DNA from 3 places in the Pseudoalteromonas sp. PB2-1 genome. Region 1 is predicted to be linked to each of the others. Evidence: predicted binding sites of a transcription regulator. Region 1 holds the regulator's gene; each other region holds the start of a gene.
What was found. The regulator LexA, encoded in region 1, represses DNA repair genes until DNA is damaged. The targets are predictions, from matches to a motif close to TACTGTATNNNNATACAGTA.
Positions count from the first base shown of each region.

Region 2: L0Z67_RS11970 (YebG family protein) is a predicted target of LexA. The motif match lies at 2,078-2,097, and genes of this name have one in related genera.
Region 3: ruvC (crossover junction endodeoxyribonuclease RuvC) is a predicted target of LexA. The motif match lies at 2,288-2,307, and genes of this name have one in related genera.

Region 1 covers NZ_CP090667.1:3,408,047-3,413,326, forward strand. Annotated here, with positions in the region: partial or broken gene ctaD (cytochrome c oxidase subunit I) at 1-354, opposite strand, end outside; gene coxB (cytochrome c oxidase subunit II) at 354-1,496, opposite strand; gene lexA (transcriptional repressor LexA) at 2,009-2,626, opposite strand; gene L0Z67_RS15970 (PaaI family thioesterase) at 2,788-3,228, shown strand; gene L0Z67_RS15975 (hypothetical protein) at 3,234-3,614, opposite strand; gene L0Z67_RS15980 (hypothetical protein) at 3,772-4,491, shown strand; gene L0Z67_RS15985 (endonuclease) at 4,642-5,280, shown strand.
Region 2 covers NZ_CP090667.1:2,552,514-2,557,793, reverse strand. Annotated here, with positions in the region: gene putP (sodium/proline symporter PutP) at 134-1,645, shown strand; gene L0Z67_RS11970 (YebG family protein) at 1,719-2,024, opposite strand; gene L0Z67_RS11965 (helix-hairpin-helix domain-containing protein) at 2,274-2,567, shown strand; gene L0Z67_RS11960 (DUF6170 family protein) at 2,585-2,887, opposite strand; gene dsbB (disulfide bond formation protein DsbB) at 2,887-3,405, opposite strand; gene L0Z67_RS11950 (chorismate mutase) at 3,536-4,687, opposite strand; gene L0Z67_RS11945 (EAL domain-containing protein) at 5,021-5,280, shown strand, end outside.
Region 3 covers NZ_CP090667.1:2,112,302-2,117,581, reverse strand. Annotated here, with positions in the region: gene L0Z67_RS09815 (ABC transporter permease) at 1-2,222, shown strand, start outside; gene ruvC (crossover junction endodeoxyribonuclease RuvC) at 2,358-2,882, shown strand; gene ruvA (Holliday junction branch migration protein RuvA) at 2,884-3,504, shown strand; gene ruvB (Holliday junction branch migration DNA helicase RuvB) at 3,512-4,516, shown strand.

The DNA.
Region 1 (5,280 bases):
GTTATTCATCCTTGGCAAAGCCATATCAGGTGCGCCAATCATCATTGGCACCATCCAGTTGGCCAATCCAGTAAAGGCAGGCATAACAGCCCCAAACACCATGATCAAACCATGTACGGTGGTCATTTGGTTAAAAAAGTGAGGATCGACAAGTTGCAGACCTGGCTGGAAAAGCTCAGCGCGGATCACCATTGCCATCGCACCACCAATTAAAAACATGGTTAGTGAAAAAATGAGGTATAAACTGCCAATATCTTTATGGTTTGTTGTATATAACCAACGCTTGAACCCCTTAGCAGGGTGGTGGTCGTGATGCGCATGCTCAGTGGCTTGCTCATTAATAACGTTACTCATTAGTTCGCCTCCGCTGCTGCATCAATCGCTGCTTGAATTTGACTCGGCTGGATAACATCACCCGTATCATTGCCCCAAGCATTTCGTTTATACGTAATGACAGCTGCAAGCTGCTTAATTGAAAGCTGTTTATCGAATGCTTGCATTGCTGTACCAGGCTTGCCATGAAGCACAATATCAATATGATCTTTAACATCACCTAGTACAATAGGGCTGCCTTTAAGCGCAGGAAATACACCGGGTAGCCCCATACCTGTTGGTTGGTGACATGCTGCACAGCTAGCCATGTAGACTTGCTCACCGAGTGTCATTAACTCTTCTTTCGCGAGTGTTTGATCAAGTAATGCAGCATCCGCTGCTGCCGCATTCGCTTTTTCTTGTTTGGCATCAGCCAACCAAGTTGCAAACTCATCTTCAGGTAATGCTTGAACCACAACAGGCATAAAACCATGATCTTTACCACACAGTTCAGCACATTGGCCTCGGTAAACACCGGGTTCGTTAATGCGTGTCCATGCTTCATTGATAAAGCCCGGATTGGCATCTTTTTTCACCGCAAAGTCAGGAACCCACCAAGAGTGAATAACATCGTCAGAAGTCATCAAAAAGCGTACTTTTTTGTTGATAGGGAGGACCAACGGCTTATCGACTTCAAGTAAGTAATTTGCTGTCTTTTCAGCTTGGTTATCTATTTGATCTTTTGGTGTCGACAAAATCGAGTAATAGGCAATATCTTCACCCATATATTCGTAATGCCATTTCCATTGAGAACCCGTGACCTTAATGGTGATGTCTGCCTTAGAGGCATCTTCCATAGCGATTAAGGTTTTTGTGGCAGGCACAGCCATGGCAATTAAAATCACAAACGGAATGGCAGTCCAAAGAATTTCAACTTTTGTGCTTTCATGAAATTGGGCGGGCTTTGCCCCCTTTGATTTTCTATGATGTATTAAAGCCCAAAACATCAACGCAAAAACGATGACGCCGATGACACAACAGATAATAAATATCGTCATGTGTAACTCATAAACATTATTACTTATATCAGTTACCCCTTTACGCATATTAAATTGACTATTTGCCAATGCTAACTGCGGTAGAGACACTAAAATAAGCCACAAGGCATAACGCATTTTACCCATGTGACAGCTCCTTTAGATGCTATTGCAAGACGCAAAGCGAAAAGGCGTACAGCTAGGTGCCCATTCGTATTTTTATTGTTTAGAGCAAACACGTACCAACACGACAGAAATCTGATACAAGCTCATCGTTTAACACCACTGCACATTATTTTGTGTCTTTTTAGTAAAACGGTGTTAACACATTGTATTAACCAATTAGTTAAAAAATGAACAATAAGCAAGTTTTTAATCTAAGAAATGTTTATTTTGGTGCAAAAATAACAACTATAATCAGAGCGTTATTTGTAAAAAAGGGGAAGAGCAAAAACTCAAAAAGAAAGGAAAACTGCGCTATACATGGACTCCGAGCAACGCTAAGGGGTCACAAATCAATGCTAAATAGGTAAAAAGCGGCGTCGCACCAAATTAAATCAGTTTGACGCACCATTTTGAAAACATCTTACTCAGTACAAAACATTAAAACAAAAAACGAGCGCGACTGAAAACGCTAAAGTTACTTAAGTATATTAACGTTACATCCAATCAGCATTACGAATAACGCCAACTGCCAATCCTTCGATATTGAAAGATTCGTGTTCGAGGTCAACCTCAATCGGTGCAAACTCTTCATTTTCTGCATGTAGGAGGACTTTTCGACCGGCTTTTTCTAAGCGTTTTACAGTCACATCTTCATCAACACGCGCAACGACAACTTGACCATTTTCAGCCACTTGTGTTCTGTGTACTGCCAGTAAATCACCATCCATAATGCCTATATCTTTCATACTCATGCCATTAACACGTAGTAAAAAATCTGCAGCGGGTTTAAACAAAGATGGATCAACCTGACAATGACTCTCCACATGTTCCTGCGCTAAAATTGGCTCACCGGCAGCTACACGACCAATTAAAGGGAGTCCTAGTTGTTCTGGCTCATCTTCCTCAACTAACTGAATACCACGACTCGCTCCAGGCTTCATTTTTATCATGCCTTTTTTAGCCAGCGCTTTAAGATGTTCTTCAGCGGCATTGGCACTTTTAAAACCCAGCGTCTGAGCTATTTCGGCACGAGTTGGCGGCATGCCTGTATCTTTAATAAATACTTTAATAAGTTCTAATATTTGCGATTGGCGTTTCGTTAATGGGCGCATACAACTGGTTTTCCATACAGTACATTTAACTGTGAGTATATACAGTTATCTGAAAATCGCAAATTTAAATTGGCCTCCTCATTTTGCTAAAAAACTAACGTTGAACAGCACAGTTATATGCAATATGGTAGTAGCTTTAATTAGCTTGCTAAGGAAATACCATGAGCATTTGGCACCAGCCAGTCACTTTGGAGCAATGCCAGCAATTTGCACAAGGCATTACAGGTGAAGGAACTTTAATGAAAACCATGGGCATTGAAATAACCGAAATTGGTGATGACTATCTAGTTGCCACCATGCCCGCTATACCAGCCCACCATAATCCAATGGGAATGGTACACGGAGGCGCAAATGTTGTGCTAGCTGAGACTGTGGCCAGTTATGCGGCAAATTTTGTTGTTGACTTTGAAAAGTTTTATTGTGTCGGCCAAGAGATAAATGCCAATCATCTCAAAGCATCACGCAAAGGCGTACTTACAGCAATTACACGCCCTATTCATCTAGGGAAAAGGACATCGGTTTGGGAAATTAAAATTAGTAATGCGGCAGGTGAACTGTGCTGCGTATCACGTATGACCGCAGCGGTGGTAGAACGAAGATAGCGAGCTTAGCTCTGAACTGGGTAAATGGTAATTTCGATCCCTGCGCCAATGGCAGAAATACGTAATAAGGTATCTGCGTGCAGGGCTTGATTAAAACATTTTGGCGAGTCACCTGACTCAAAACCAATATCAAATGTTCGTTTTGAACACGAAAGCCACTGTTTCAATGCATTGCGTGAACATGACTCAATTAATTCGCATAATTGATTAATTGCTTTATCTGGCGTGCTAATGTCAGCTGTTGCTTCAATACGAGCAAGTTGACGATATTCATCTTTGTCATAATGTAAGACCATGGCGTTTTTCTTTAAATCAGCCACCAGTGCACTTATATCGTGTTTTGATTCAAGCTCCAAGTCTACATTTAAAAATTGAATTTCCGACATACCTTCGTTTTACCCTCTATTAATAGCGCTTGGAACTTTAACGCAGTTTTGTCTATATACCAAATCTAGAATACAGTTAATGCGACATTATGCCGCATTGGCAGCCTAGTTTAAGCTTTTACAATAGCGCCTATACAAAAATAACAAGTGGTTTTCTATGAATAAACGTATGTTCAAGTATGCCCGCAAAGTGCATAAATGGTTAGGTTACTTGCTCGCCATACAAATCTTTTTTTGGCTGCTGGGTGGCTTGGTAATGAGCGCCATTCCACTTGAAAAAGTACATGGCAAACACTTAGCTAAACGCAGCCTTAGTAATCCATTTAAAGTGCATGATTACATGGCATCAATTGATGCAATAACAACTCAGTTTGAGCAAATTAGTGATATAAAATACAGCCACTTACTCACAAAACCCACCATTGAAATTGCCACTTTAAACGGTACATTTACCTTTGATGGTATAACGGGTGAAGCAATGGCTAGGCCAAGTGAGTCTGAGATTATTGAAAATGCTAAAGCACACCTACTCATTAGTGCAAAGGCCTCTCAAGTACAGCTTTTAGCAAAAGGGCCCAGAGAAATTGCATACAAAGAGAATGTTTGGCAAGTCAGCTTTGATGATTGGCTGACAACTACCCTGTATTTAGATAGCGCTACAGGTAAGGTCATTACAGTACGCAGCACTATTTGGCGTATTTTCGACTTTTTTTGGATGTTACATATTATGGATTACGACGAGCGCGAGGACTTTAATAACCCCTTACTTATAAGCTTTGCAGCCACCAGCGTAATGTTTTGTATTTCGGGTATTTTATTATTACTACAAAACCTACGTATAAAGCGCCGTAAGCCAATTTCAACTAGCAGTAAGTAATCCTACCAGCATCGGCACCACTGTTTTGGTGCCTTGCTTATAACTTGTCGAAGTTTAAACTGCCTAGGCTGATTATCTCGATAACAATCAAACTCTTTTTCTTTTAGAGCTATCACTCTACACTAGCAAACCCTGTAGTTCACACATGTGATGGATATGCGTTTATTTTTCTCTTTACTATTTTGCCTTGGGGTTTGTTTTACTGCCTCTGCGGAGCAATTTTCTAGCTTTTCTAGTGCCAAAAAATATCTAATAAAGACCTTACCAAACGACACTAAGAGCTTATATTGTGATTGTGATATAAAACGCGAAGGTAAAAAGTTAGTGCCTGATCCAACGCGATGCGGCTACCTGCCGCGAAATGCTGTGACTCGTTCTGGCAAACAAAATATACGGGCACACCGGATTGAGTGGGAGCATATTGTGCCTGCTTGGGAGTTTGGTCATCAACTGCAGTGCTGGCAAGAAGGTGGTAGAAAAAATTGCCGAAAAGTGAGTAAAAAGTTTCGTCAAATGGAAGCTGACATAAATAACTTAGCACCAGCCATCGGTGAAATTAATGCTGATCGCTCTAACTATCGTTTTGGTATGGTAGCCAATAACATCAAACAGTACGGAGCATGTCCTGTTAAGGTTGACTTTAAACAGCGTGTTGTTGAACCACCAGTTTATGCTCGAAAGCGCATTGCAGATACTTACTTCTATATGCAAAAAACCTATGGACTCGCTATTTCAAACAAACAACAGAAGCTCTTTGAAGCATGGCAAAAACTTGAACCTGCAGACTGA
Region 2 (5,280 bases), 860 kb from region 1:
TAGAAGCATGATATAGTCGTGAGTGATATCGGTTTTTACCCCAATAATGTCTTAAAATTAAATGGCTTGCGAGTCATTATTCGGATTAAAAGCCAACATTAATCAATAATTGGAGGCTAATTTGGAAACAGGAATGATAATTTCGTTAGCATTGTACTTCATCGTAATGTTGGGGATTGGGCTTTATGCTTACAAACAATCAACAGATGATGTATCGGGATACATGCTAGGTGGTCGTAATCTATCACCAAGTGTCGCTGCGCTATCAGCAGGTGCATCAGATATGAGTGGTTGGTTACTGATGGGTCTGCCAGGTGCAATGTACTTGTTTGGTTTAAGTAAGGTATGGATCGCAATAGGTTTGGTACTTGGTGCTTGGGCAAACTATTTTCTCGTCGCACCACGTTTGCGCGTGTATACAGAGAAAGCGAATGATTCAATCACCATTCCAGACTATTTTGCAAATCGCTTCGATGATAATAAAAATGTTCTGCGCGTAATTTCAGCTATTGTTATTATCGTATTCTTCACTTTATACACCTCATCAGGAGTTGTTGCGGGTGGCAAGCTGTTCGAAAATTCATTCAATATGAGTTACGAGATGGGCTTGTATATCACAACGGGTGTGGTTGTTCTTTATACATTATTCGGTGGTTTTTTAGCAGTTAGTTTAACTGACTTCGTGCAAGGTTGTATCATGTTCGTGTCGCTGCTTGCAGTACCGATAGCGACCTATACTATGCTTGACCAGCCGTTTATGGATACGTTAGCAAATGCTCGCTATGACTTATTATTAAGCTCACCGAAAGAATCAGAAATTCATGCACTTAATATGATGGACTGGTTTGCAGGTGGCTCAACAATTGCCATCATCTCGGCAATGGCGTGGGGACTCGGTTATTTTGGTCAGCCACATATCATTGTACGCTTTATGTCTGTTCGCTCAGTGAAAGATATGCCTACTATGCGCCGTGTGGGTATGTCGTGGATGACATTATCGGCAATTGGTGCTGTGCTAACAGGTTTATTTGGTGCCGCTTATATGCTGGAAAACCAAATGCCGATTGATGACAAAGAAACGATTTTCTTAGTGCTGTCTGAGCTTATTTTCCATCCACTGATTGCTGGCTTCTTACTTGCTGCTATTCTTGCGGCGATTATGAGTACTATTTCGTCGCAGCTATTGGTGTGTTCAAGCTCACTGACAGAAGATTTCTATAAAATATATCTTAATCGCAGTGCGTCTCAGAAAGAGCTTGTTTTAGTCGGCCGAATTAGTGTTATTTTGGTTGCGTTGTTTGCTATCTACTTAGCTTATGACCGCGACAGTTCAATTCTTGACCTAGTCAGTAATGCATGGGCAGGTTTTGGTGCTGCATTTGGGCCACTTGTTTTATTCAGCCTTTACTGGAAACGTATGAACCTTCAGGGAGCTATAGCGGGTATGGTTGTGGGTGCTGCGACAGTTCTATTTTGGATTTATGCACCCGTTACGATTGATGGGCAAAAATTAAGTGCAATTATCTATGAGATAGTGCCTGGGTTTATTCTATCAAGTATTGCGATAGTCGCTGTGAGTTTAAGTACAGCAGAACCTAAAGAAGAAATTACTAAATTATTTGATGACGTTGAGGCATCACTGTAGTTTTTAATTAGACACTTTTGATTAGATACAAAAAGGGCAACATAGAGTTGCCCTTTTTATTGGATTTTTATTTTTAACCGGCTGCTTTTTCTTTTATATCTGCCACATTGTCGGTGGCTGATTTTGCTTTTTTAGGTTTTACAGGGGCCTCTTTAGCACCTTTCAAAACAGCCATAAATTGGTCTTTTTCTTTTGCCATCTCAAGTGCAAGAGATTCAATTTGTTGCTCACTAAGTGGTACGTCAACTTTCTCAAGCATCATTTCTAGTGATTCAGCAATGTCGAGCATTTTGTCATATGCGTCAGCTTCTTTTTTAGTAGTAAACGTCATTCGCTCGACTCCGTTTCTTTCTACAACATATTTAACAACAACAGCCATGATTTCTCCTGCATTTAAGCGTGGCATTTGTAGCGTAGCAACGCCACTTTGATTACTGTTTTTATATACAGTAATCGTTTGTGGCGGAATTTGCAAGTTTGATAAGTCTATTTTTTGTGGTGATTATTTGACATTGCGGTTGGTTTTAGGTTTATTTAATGATGTCACCATTATAGAAACGGTAGGGATGCAATAAGCGTTAGGTGACAATTAACTTAACTATCCATAATGGATATCACGGAGGAAAATATGAAACTATTATCAAGTCTCTTTCTATCAATAGGCTTAACTTTATTGCCCACTTTACCTATTAGCGCAGCTGAAGATAAAGGAGCTGAGCAAGTTAAACAGCAAAAGGTGAATATAAATAAAGCCAGTGTTGAGCAACTCACTTTGCTTCCTGGCGTGGGTGAGTCAAAAGCCAAAGCGATTATAGAACACCGAACTCAGCAGGGGCCTTTTAAATCATTAGAACAACTCAAAGATGTAAAAGGGATCGGTGAAAAGGTGTTCTCGCAGTTAGAAGGAAAAATTATTCTTTAAATAAGTAAGCAGGGCGGTTATTCGCCCTGTTTAAACTCTTTAATTGCTACTTGTAAATGAGGGAGCGCAAACATGTTTTCTATCGGTGTTGTTATGAGTGGATAGCTCAGACCAGCTAGTAGCAGCCAAGGCACAAGCGACCAGCCCTGAAAATAAGCTAAACCTAAAAACAGGGGCGCTAAAAAAACAAGTTTACATACCGATAAAATGATCTTCTGTATAGGACTTAAATGCGCAAGTGCAAGAGCAATAATTTGCTGACGTTGTCTTACTTTAAACTCTTTTAAAGCAGGAATTTGACTAGAAAAAAAATACAACATTACAACGACTTTTTAATTACTAAACGACTCGCTACAACAGCGATAAAAACAAGCGAATAGGCTGCAAAAATAACTTCCATCCACGCAGGCATACTCATTGACGCAAATTGCCAATCTATGTTTCCACAATCACCTGTTGCAGCAAAGAAGCTTGGGATCCATTCGTGTAGAGGCATGAAGCTTGGAAAGTTTGGTTCAAATGCACAGCTAAATGCAAACGGGTCTGTATTGTTTTGCATCGCGATGTGTTCTTTGGCAATAAAGTAGCCCCAAATTGAAGATATTCCCCAAGTAACAAATGCGATAAGTCTACATAGGGTACTTTGTGGGTTGATTGCGCCGACAATGCCTGCGCCAAGAAGGCCAAGCATAGCAAAACGTTGGTAAATACACATTATGCAGGGCTCAAGTCCCATATTATATTGAAAGAACAGTGCTGTTATTTCAAACACAAATGCGGTTAAAGCGAGTAAAACCCAAGGTGTTCTTTTGCTTGCTAATTCAGCTAACCAATTCATGAAAAATCCAATTTTGAAGTGTTTTCAAGATTATGCTTAGGGAGTGCCTTAGGTGCAAGTGTCTGCGGTGAATATTCGTAACAAAAAAGGAGCTTGCTAGCTCCTTTTGGTGTTACGATTAGTTTTTACGTTAAACGCTGACAGCTTGTAAAGACTCGCTTTGGTAGCAGCCTAGAATACGAATATATTGGGTGTGCTCTTTCAGCTCTTCGAGTGCTTGCTTGACATGTAAATCATCTAGGTTAGCCTCTAAGTCTACATAAAAAACCTCTTCCCACGGGTTACCGGGTACAGGACGAGATTCAAGTTTTACAAGGTTTATTTGATGATGCTTAAATACCATTAACGCATCAGCTAATGAACCAGCTTGTTGCTTGGTTGCCATGATCAAGCTTGTTTTTGTTGGTATTTGTTTAGAAACCTGTAGTGGTTTACGTGCAACAACGATAAAACGGCTATGGTTTTCACTTTGATTAGCCAGGCCTGTTTTTACAACCTCTAGACCAACATTTTTCCCTGCTTGAGCTGAGCCGATTGCTGCGCTGTTGGGCGTATCTAATGCTGATTGCAGGGCATGGAAAGTTGAATCACATGTTTCATGTTGAATATCACCGAGCCCTTGTACAAAGCGGCTACATTGGGCGAAAGGTTGTGGGTGAGCATAGATTTTATTTATGTGAGACAGTTCTGTGTCTGGCAGGGCAAGCAAACAATGCTCAACACTGTGGGTCACTTCACCCACAATAGATACTTGCGCATGTTGTAAGAGATCAAATACCTCATTAATACTACCAGAGCTAGTATTTTCAATGGGGAGTAAGCCGAAGTCAGCTTGTCCATTTTCAACGTTCCCTGTAATTTGTTCAAAGCTTGAACAGCCAATTTCTATTACCTTTCCTGGACGTCGGCTAAAGTATTTATGGCAAGCCAATTGACTATATGAACCTTGACCGCCCAAGTAAGCGACGCGGTGTGTTTCGCTCATTGCATCGGGGTTGAGGCTTTTTTGTAGCATCGCTTGTTGGTTAAGTACAGAGTCCTCAAGAATGGTTTGAAATACATTGTTAATGTAATAGGCATCTAAACCAAGCGACTTTCCGTAACCAATTAGCTTTTCAAGCAACGCTTGTTCACGTGCTTCATCGCGGATTGGTTTATTGTTGGCAATTTTATATTCAACCACGCTGTGGCTAATACGGCGTCGTTTTGCTAGTAAGACAAGTAAGTCAGAATCTATTTCATTTATATCATGTCTTAATGCATTCAATGTATCAATGCTCATATTGGTTTCCTCATTCCAAAACAGTGCACAAACAAAAAAGCCTCCCAAGTGGGAGGCTTTAGCTATTCGGTGAAATTATCTCGCAAACAGTTAAGCCTCCTCTATCTAAAGAAGCTAAAAAAAGAAAAGTAAGTGCGAGCGTTAATTTGTTTCATTCAGTTAATGTAAGAAGTGTGGTTTATAAAGTCAACCGCATATTGTACGTAATTTGCAAATCATCGACTAAGTAAGGAAAATTCATTAATCTTCATAAAAAATTTATAAATCTAAAAATGAATCTGGTATATTTGCCTTTGGAGAACAAATAATAACAATTATTAATAAGGTAGCCTAGTGGTGTATCGACGCCCGCCATCTCGTTTTGGTGTGAATTCGTTAAGTATGAAGTTATCGCTGCTGATTTCTGCAATTTGTTTGATTGCAGGTATATGTGCAGCCGCTTTGATGCTTAAGTCAGAAGAAAAACAGCTTGTTTTTGAAGAACATGAGCTTTTAAAGCATTCGAGTGAACGCTTAAGTCGTCAATTCGACCGTTTAATAAAAACAAAAATCAACATTGCAGAGCAAGCAAATAATGTCGTTAGCAGCCAGCT
Region 3 (5,280 bases), 1.3 Mb from region 1:
CCAATGATGAAATGCAATTAGGCTCAGTTAAGGCTGTATCAAACACCTATCCCCTTAAAGGGCAACTCAAAGTAAAAACTAGCTTGTTAGGAGAGGCATTTATTACCGATAAAGTACCAAACCGTGGTGAGGTTTGGCTTAGTGAGTCGGTATTTTATGCATTGAACATACAGGTTGGTGACAAGGTCGAGTTAGGTGCGGCTACTTTTGTGGCAAGTCATGTAGTAGCTGAAGAGCCAGATGCGCCATTTAATGTCTTTTCTAGTAGTCAGCGTATTTTAATTAATCAGCAAGATATTGCCAGCACTCAAGTTATTCAACCTGGGAGTCGTGTTTTTTATCGCCAGCTTTATGCCGGTGATGAAGAGAGCATAAACACGTTCTATGCTTGGTTAAAGCCCCAAATGAAAGAAAACCAGCAATGGTATGGTGTTAAAGATAGACAATCGCCCATTGCGAATAGCCTAAATCGTGCTGAGAGCTTTTTATTATTAGCTGGTTTACTAGGAATTATATTAGCGGCGGTGGCTATTGCTGTATCTGCAAAACGCTATTGCGAGCGTCAATATGACCCTGTTGCGATGATGAAAACGTTGGGGGGCAGTCGTGCCACAATCCGTAAAATTTACTTGCTGCATTTGAGCTTAGTCTGCTTTATGTCTGTGGTTGTTGGGCTGGTTGTTGGTTTTGCGCTGCAAAGTATTGCTAGTGATTATTTAGCACAGTCGATGGGCACAGCACTACCTGCTTCAAGTATGAAACCTTGGTTGATTGCTATTGGTACAGGGGTTATTTGCGCGGTAATGTTCTCAATTAAGCCCTTGCTAGATTTGTTTGATATTCCGCCACTTCGCGTACTACGCCGTAATTTGGGAGATCGTTTACTTGTCAGCAAGGTTCACTTGGCAATGTCGGCACTAACTGTGTTTTTATTAATGTGGCTATTTAGTAATAATATTAAGATCACAGCTATCTTATTTATCTCGACAACGGTACTGATTGCGCTTTTATTTGGTTTATCCAAACTCATTTTTGGTGGTGGTCGTAAACTAGGACTAAGCCCTGGTAATAGTTGGTCGCTTGCGATTGCTTCAATTCAAAAACGTGCTAATGCTAATGCAGTACAGCTGATAAGTTTTGCCCTTGCTATTAAGTTATTGTTGTTTTTAATTGTGCTTAAAAATGACATGATTTCAGATTGGCAGTCGCAGCTTCCAGTCGATGCGCCAAACTCGTTTTTAGTGAATATTACAGAGCAAGAGCTTGAACCCATTACCTCTTTTTTAGCAGAGCGCGACATGCCCACCTCTGATTTTTACCCGATAGTACGAGGCCGTGTTAATGCAGTGAACGGTGAGCTAGTTGCGCGTGAAGTATCACAGCAAGATAACGAGAAAAAAGATGAAGAGGCACGCTCAGGTATCGGCCGTGAATTAAACCTTACTTGGCGAGAAGACTTACCTGCTCAAAATGAGTTAATAGAGGGTCAGTGGTTTACACAAAACTCAGTGGCAGAGGCCTCGGTTGAGGAGTCTATGCTTGAACGCCTTGATGTAAAACTAGGTGATACATTAACGTTTTTGATTGGTGCGCAATCGTTCGATGCAAAAATTACCAGTGTACGTAAAGTTAACTGGACCACATTAAAACCAAACTTCTTTATTATTTTAAGCCCAGATGTACTTGAGAGCTTCCCAGCAACGTATATTTCGTCGGTGAGTGTTAAAGAACATCAAAAGCGGGAATTTAATGAGCTGATGCGCCAATATCCAACGGTTAATGTGATTGATGTTGAAAGCTTTATTAAACAGATCCGTTCAACCATAGAGCAGGTATCTCTTGCGATTGGTTTTGTATTGTCTATTGTAGTGGTGTGTGGTGCTTTAGTACTTATATCTCAGGTGCAAGCGAGCTTGGGCGAACGGATGCAAGAGATTGTTATATTAAGAACTCTCGGTGCAAAAGGGCGGCTTATTAAAAATGCCACCTTGTATGAGTTTTTATTATTAGGCTTAACCGCGGGTGGGGTAGCTGCCATTGTGAGTGATATTGCTTTATTAATAGTACAACAGCAAATGTTTGACCTTGCCGGTAAATTACACCCTCATATTTGGTTAATTGGCCCTATTGTTGGTGGTGTCTTTGTAGCTAGTTTAGGCTATTTGATGATAGCGCGAACAATGCGTAAAAATACACAAGGGTTACTGCGTGCACTAGGGTGATATAAAGCTCAATAATGTTTATAAAATGCCCGTGTATACGGGCTTTTTTATGTTTTGCAATTGGTTACTGGTAATTTATACAGTGCTCTGGCATTATTAAGGCTATTGAATAAAGAAAAAAAATGGGTCAGTTAGTTGGCAATTATTTTAGGAATTGATCCTGGTTCACGTTTAACAGGTTATGGCGTAATAGCACACCAAGGCGCTAAATTTACTTATTTAGGGAGTGGTTGTATTAAGCTAGCTGAGCATGATTTTCCTGTGCGATTAAAAATGATTTACCAAGGGATCAGTCAGTTAGTTGAGCAATTTTCGCCCGATAGTTTTGCTATCGAAAAAGTATTTATGGCTCACAATCCAGATTCAGCTCTTAAATTAGGTCAAGCTCGTGGTGCGGCGATTGTTGGTGCATCTATGGCTGAACTTCCGGTATTTGAATATTCGGCACGACAAATAAAGCAAGCGGTGGTAGGCAATGGCGGTGCCGACAAATCACAAGTACAGCACATGGTTAAAAATATTTTAAAATTACCAGGCACACCACAAGCCGATGCGGCTGATGCATTGGCTATTGCTATTTGTCATGCTCACTCAGAACAAAATTTAATAAAACTTGCGGGCAGTGCGAGCAAGACCGTAAGAGGACGATTAAGGAAGTAATATGATAGGCCGATTGAATGGTTTGCTAGTTGAAAAGCAACCGCCTGAAATTTTAATTGAAGTAAGCGGCGTAGGTTACGAAGTACAAATGCCGATGACCTGCTTTTATGACCTCCCTGCGGTTGGTGAGCAAGCTATTATATACACTCACTTTGTGGTGCGTGAAGATGCGCAGTTGTTATTTGGTTTCAATAACAAAACAGAGCGTGCGTTATTTCGAGAGCTTCTAAAAGCCAATGGTGTGGGTCCAAAGCTTGGCCTTGCTATTTTGTCGGGTATGTCTGCACAGCAGTTTGTGACATGTGTAAATAACGAAGATGCAACAACGCTTGTTAAACTCCCTGGTGTGGGTAAAAAAACAGCAGAGCGTTTAGTACTTGAAATGAAAGATAGGCTAAAAGATTGGGGTAATGACTTATTCACGCCATTTAGCGATAATGCCATTATTGAGCCTGCATGTAATGATACGCTTGTAGCCAACAACGCAGCAGATGATGCTGTGTCAGCACTTATTGCCCTTGGTTATAAACTGCCGCAAGCGCAAAAAGCAGTAAAAGCGGTAAATAAACCAGATATGACGACTGAGGTTCTTATAAAAGAAGCTCTAAAATCGATGTTGTGAGTAAACCATGATTGAAGCAGATCGCTTAATAGATGCCAGTGAGCAAAGTAATGAAGACAGTGTTGATCGAGCTATACGACCAAAACTATTAAACGATTACACAGGTCAGCCACATGTTAAGCAACAAATGGAAATTTTTATCGAAGCTGCTCGTCATCGTGGTGAAGCGCTCGATCATTTGTTGATTTTTGGTCCGCCAGGTCTTGGTAAAACCACACTTGCAAATATTGTTGCCAACGAATTGAACGTTAATATTAAAACGACATCTGGTCCTGTGCTTGAAAAAGCAGGTGATTTAGCTGCGTTGTTAACGAACCTTGAAGAAGGTGACGTACTCTTTATTGACGAAATACATCGTCTAAGCCCACAAGTCGAAGAAATCCTTTATCCTGCGATGGAAGATTATCAACTCGATATTATGATTGGGGAAGGCCCTGCCGCGCGTTCAATCAAACTCGACTTGCCGCCATTTACTTTAATTGGCGCAACAACACGCGCAGGCTCTTTAACATCACCACTTAGAGACCGTTTCGGTATTGTGCAGCGTTTAGAGTTTTATTCAGTTGAAGATTTATCAAAAATTGTAGCGCGTTCAGCACACTTTTTAGATTTAACCATGTGCGATGAAGGCGCAGCAGAAATCGCTAAACGTTCACGTGGTACACCACGTATTGCTAATAGGTTGTTACGTCGTGTACGTGATTACACTCAAGTGAAATCTGACGGCAAGGTTAACGCCAATGTGGCAGAACAAGCGCTTGATATGATTGATGTAGATAAAAGCGGGTTTGATTACATGGACCGTAAATACTTGCTTGCTATCATCGAAAAATTTATGGGTGGCCCAGTTGGGCTTGATAATTTAGCGGCGGCCATTGGCGAAGAAAAAGAAACCATAGAAGATGTGATTGAGCCCTTTCTAATTCAGCAAGGTTTTATACAACGTACTCCCCGTGGAAGGTTAGTGTCCGATATAGCCTACCTTCATTTTGGACTGACTCCAGACAAATAAAAACTCAGCCTCGCATATGCGGGGTTTTTTAATCTTGAAACAAATCTAAAGAGGAGCCTAAAAGGGGCAGTGAACATTATACCAATCCGCAATAATACTTAATCATTTTGAGGGATTAAACCTGTCGCTACCGGCGTTAAAAATTTCTGATTTAGAACAACTAAATAACGAAATTTTTGCCTTGCTATCAACGAGGTTTTATTGCCTCAAAATAGACCACTTAATTAAGCGAATTGGTATTATCCCTCTATATTGCTAACGCAAATTATTTTAGATGCAGAATCTAACAAGCATCATACCTTCCTGCTATTTAATTCACATACAGTTAAGCTAATTTTCGGTAATGTCTTTTCGTTTTGTGTAGGCAAAAAAAAGCCCGCATAATGATGCGGGCAAACAACAAGTTGAAGGAAGTAATTCAGGGAACTACAGCCAGCTTAAAAAGGTTTTATCCAAGTTAAGCTAACTAGGCAATACGAAATAATCATATCGCAAAAAACGGAGCTTAATGAAAGAAGCTTTCAAAGGTTGTTAGCTCGGTATGTGGGTATAATACGTAACTGTGAGTTTTTCTTCAAACTAGAAAAATTTTATTTTCAGATAAAAAAAACTAATAGCAGCGTTATTTTCTATTGTTTTCTTTTTGTTCGCTTATTCGTTGTTAGTTTTATAAGTTGATGAATAAAAAGATTTTTATAATTAATGCTCATTTTGTTCAGGATTAGTTTAAGTATTCTGTGCTAGGTTGGTGAATAGTGTTTTGG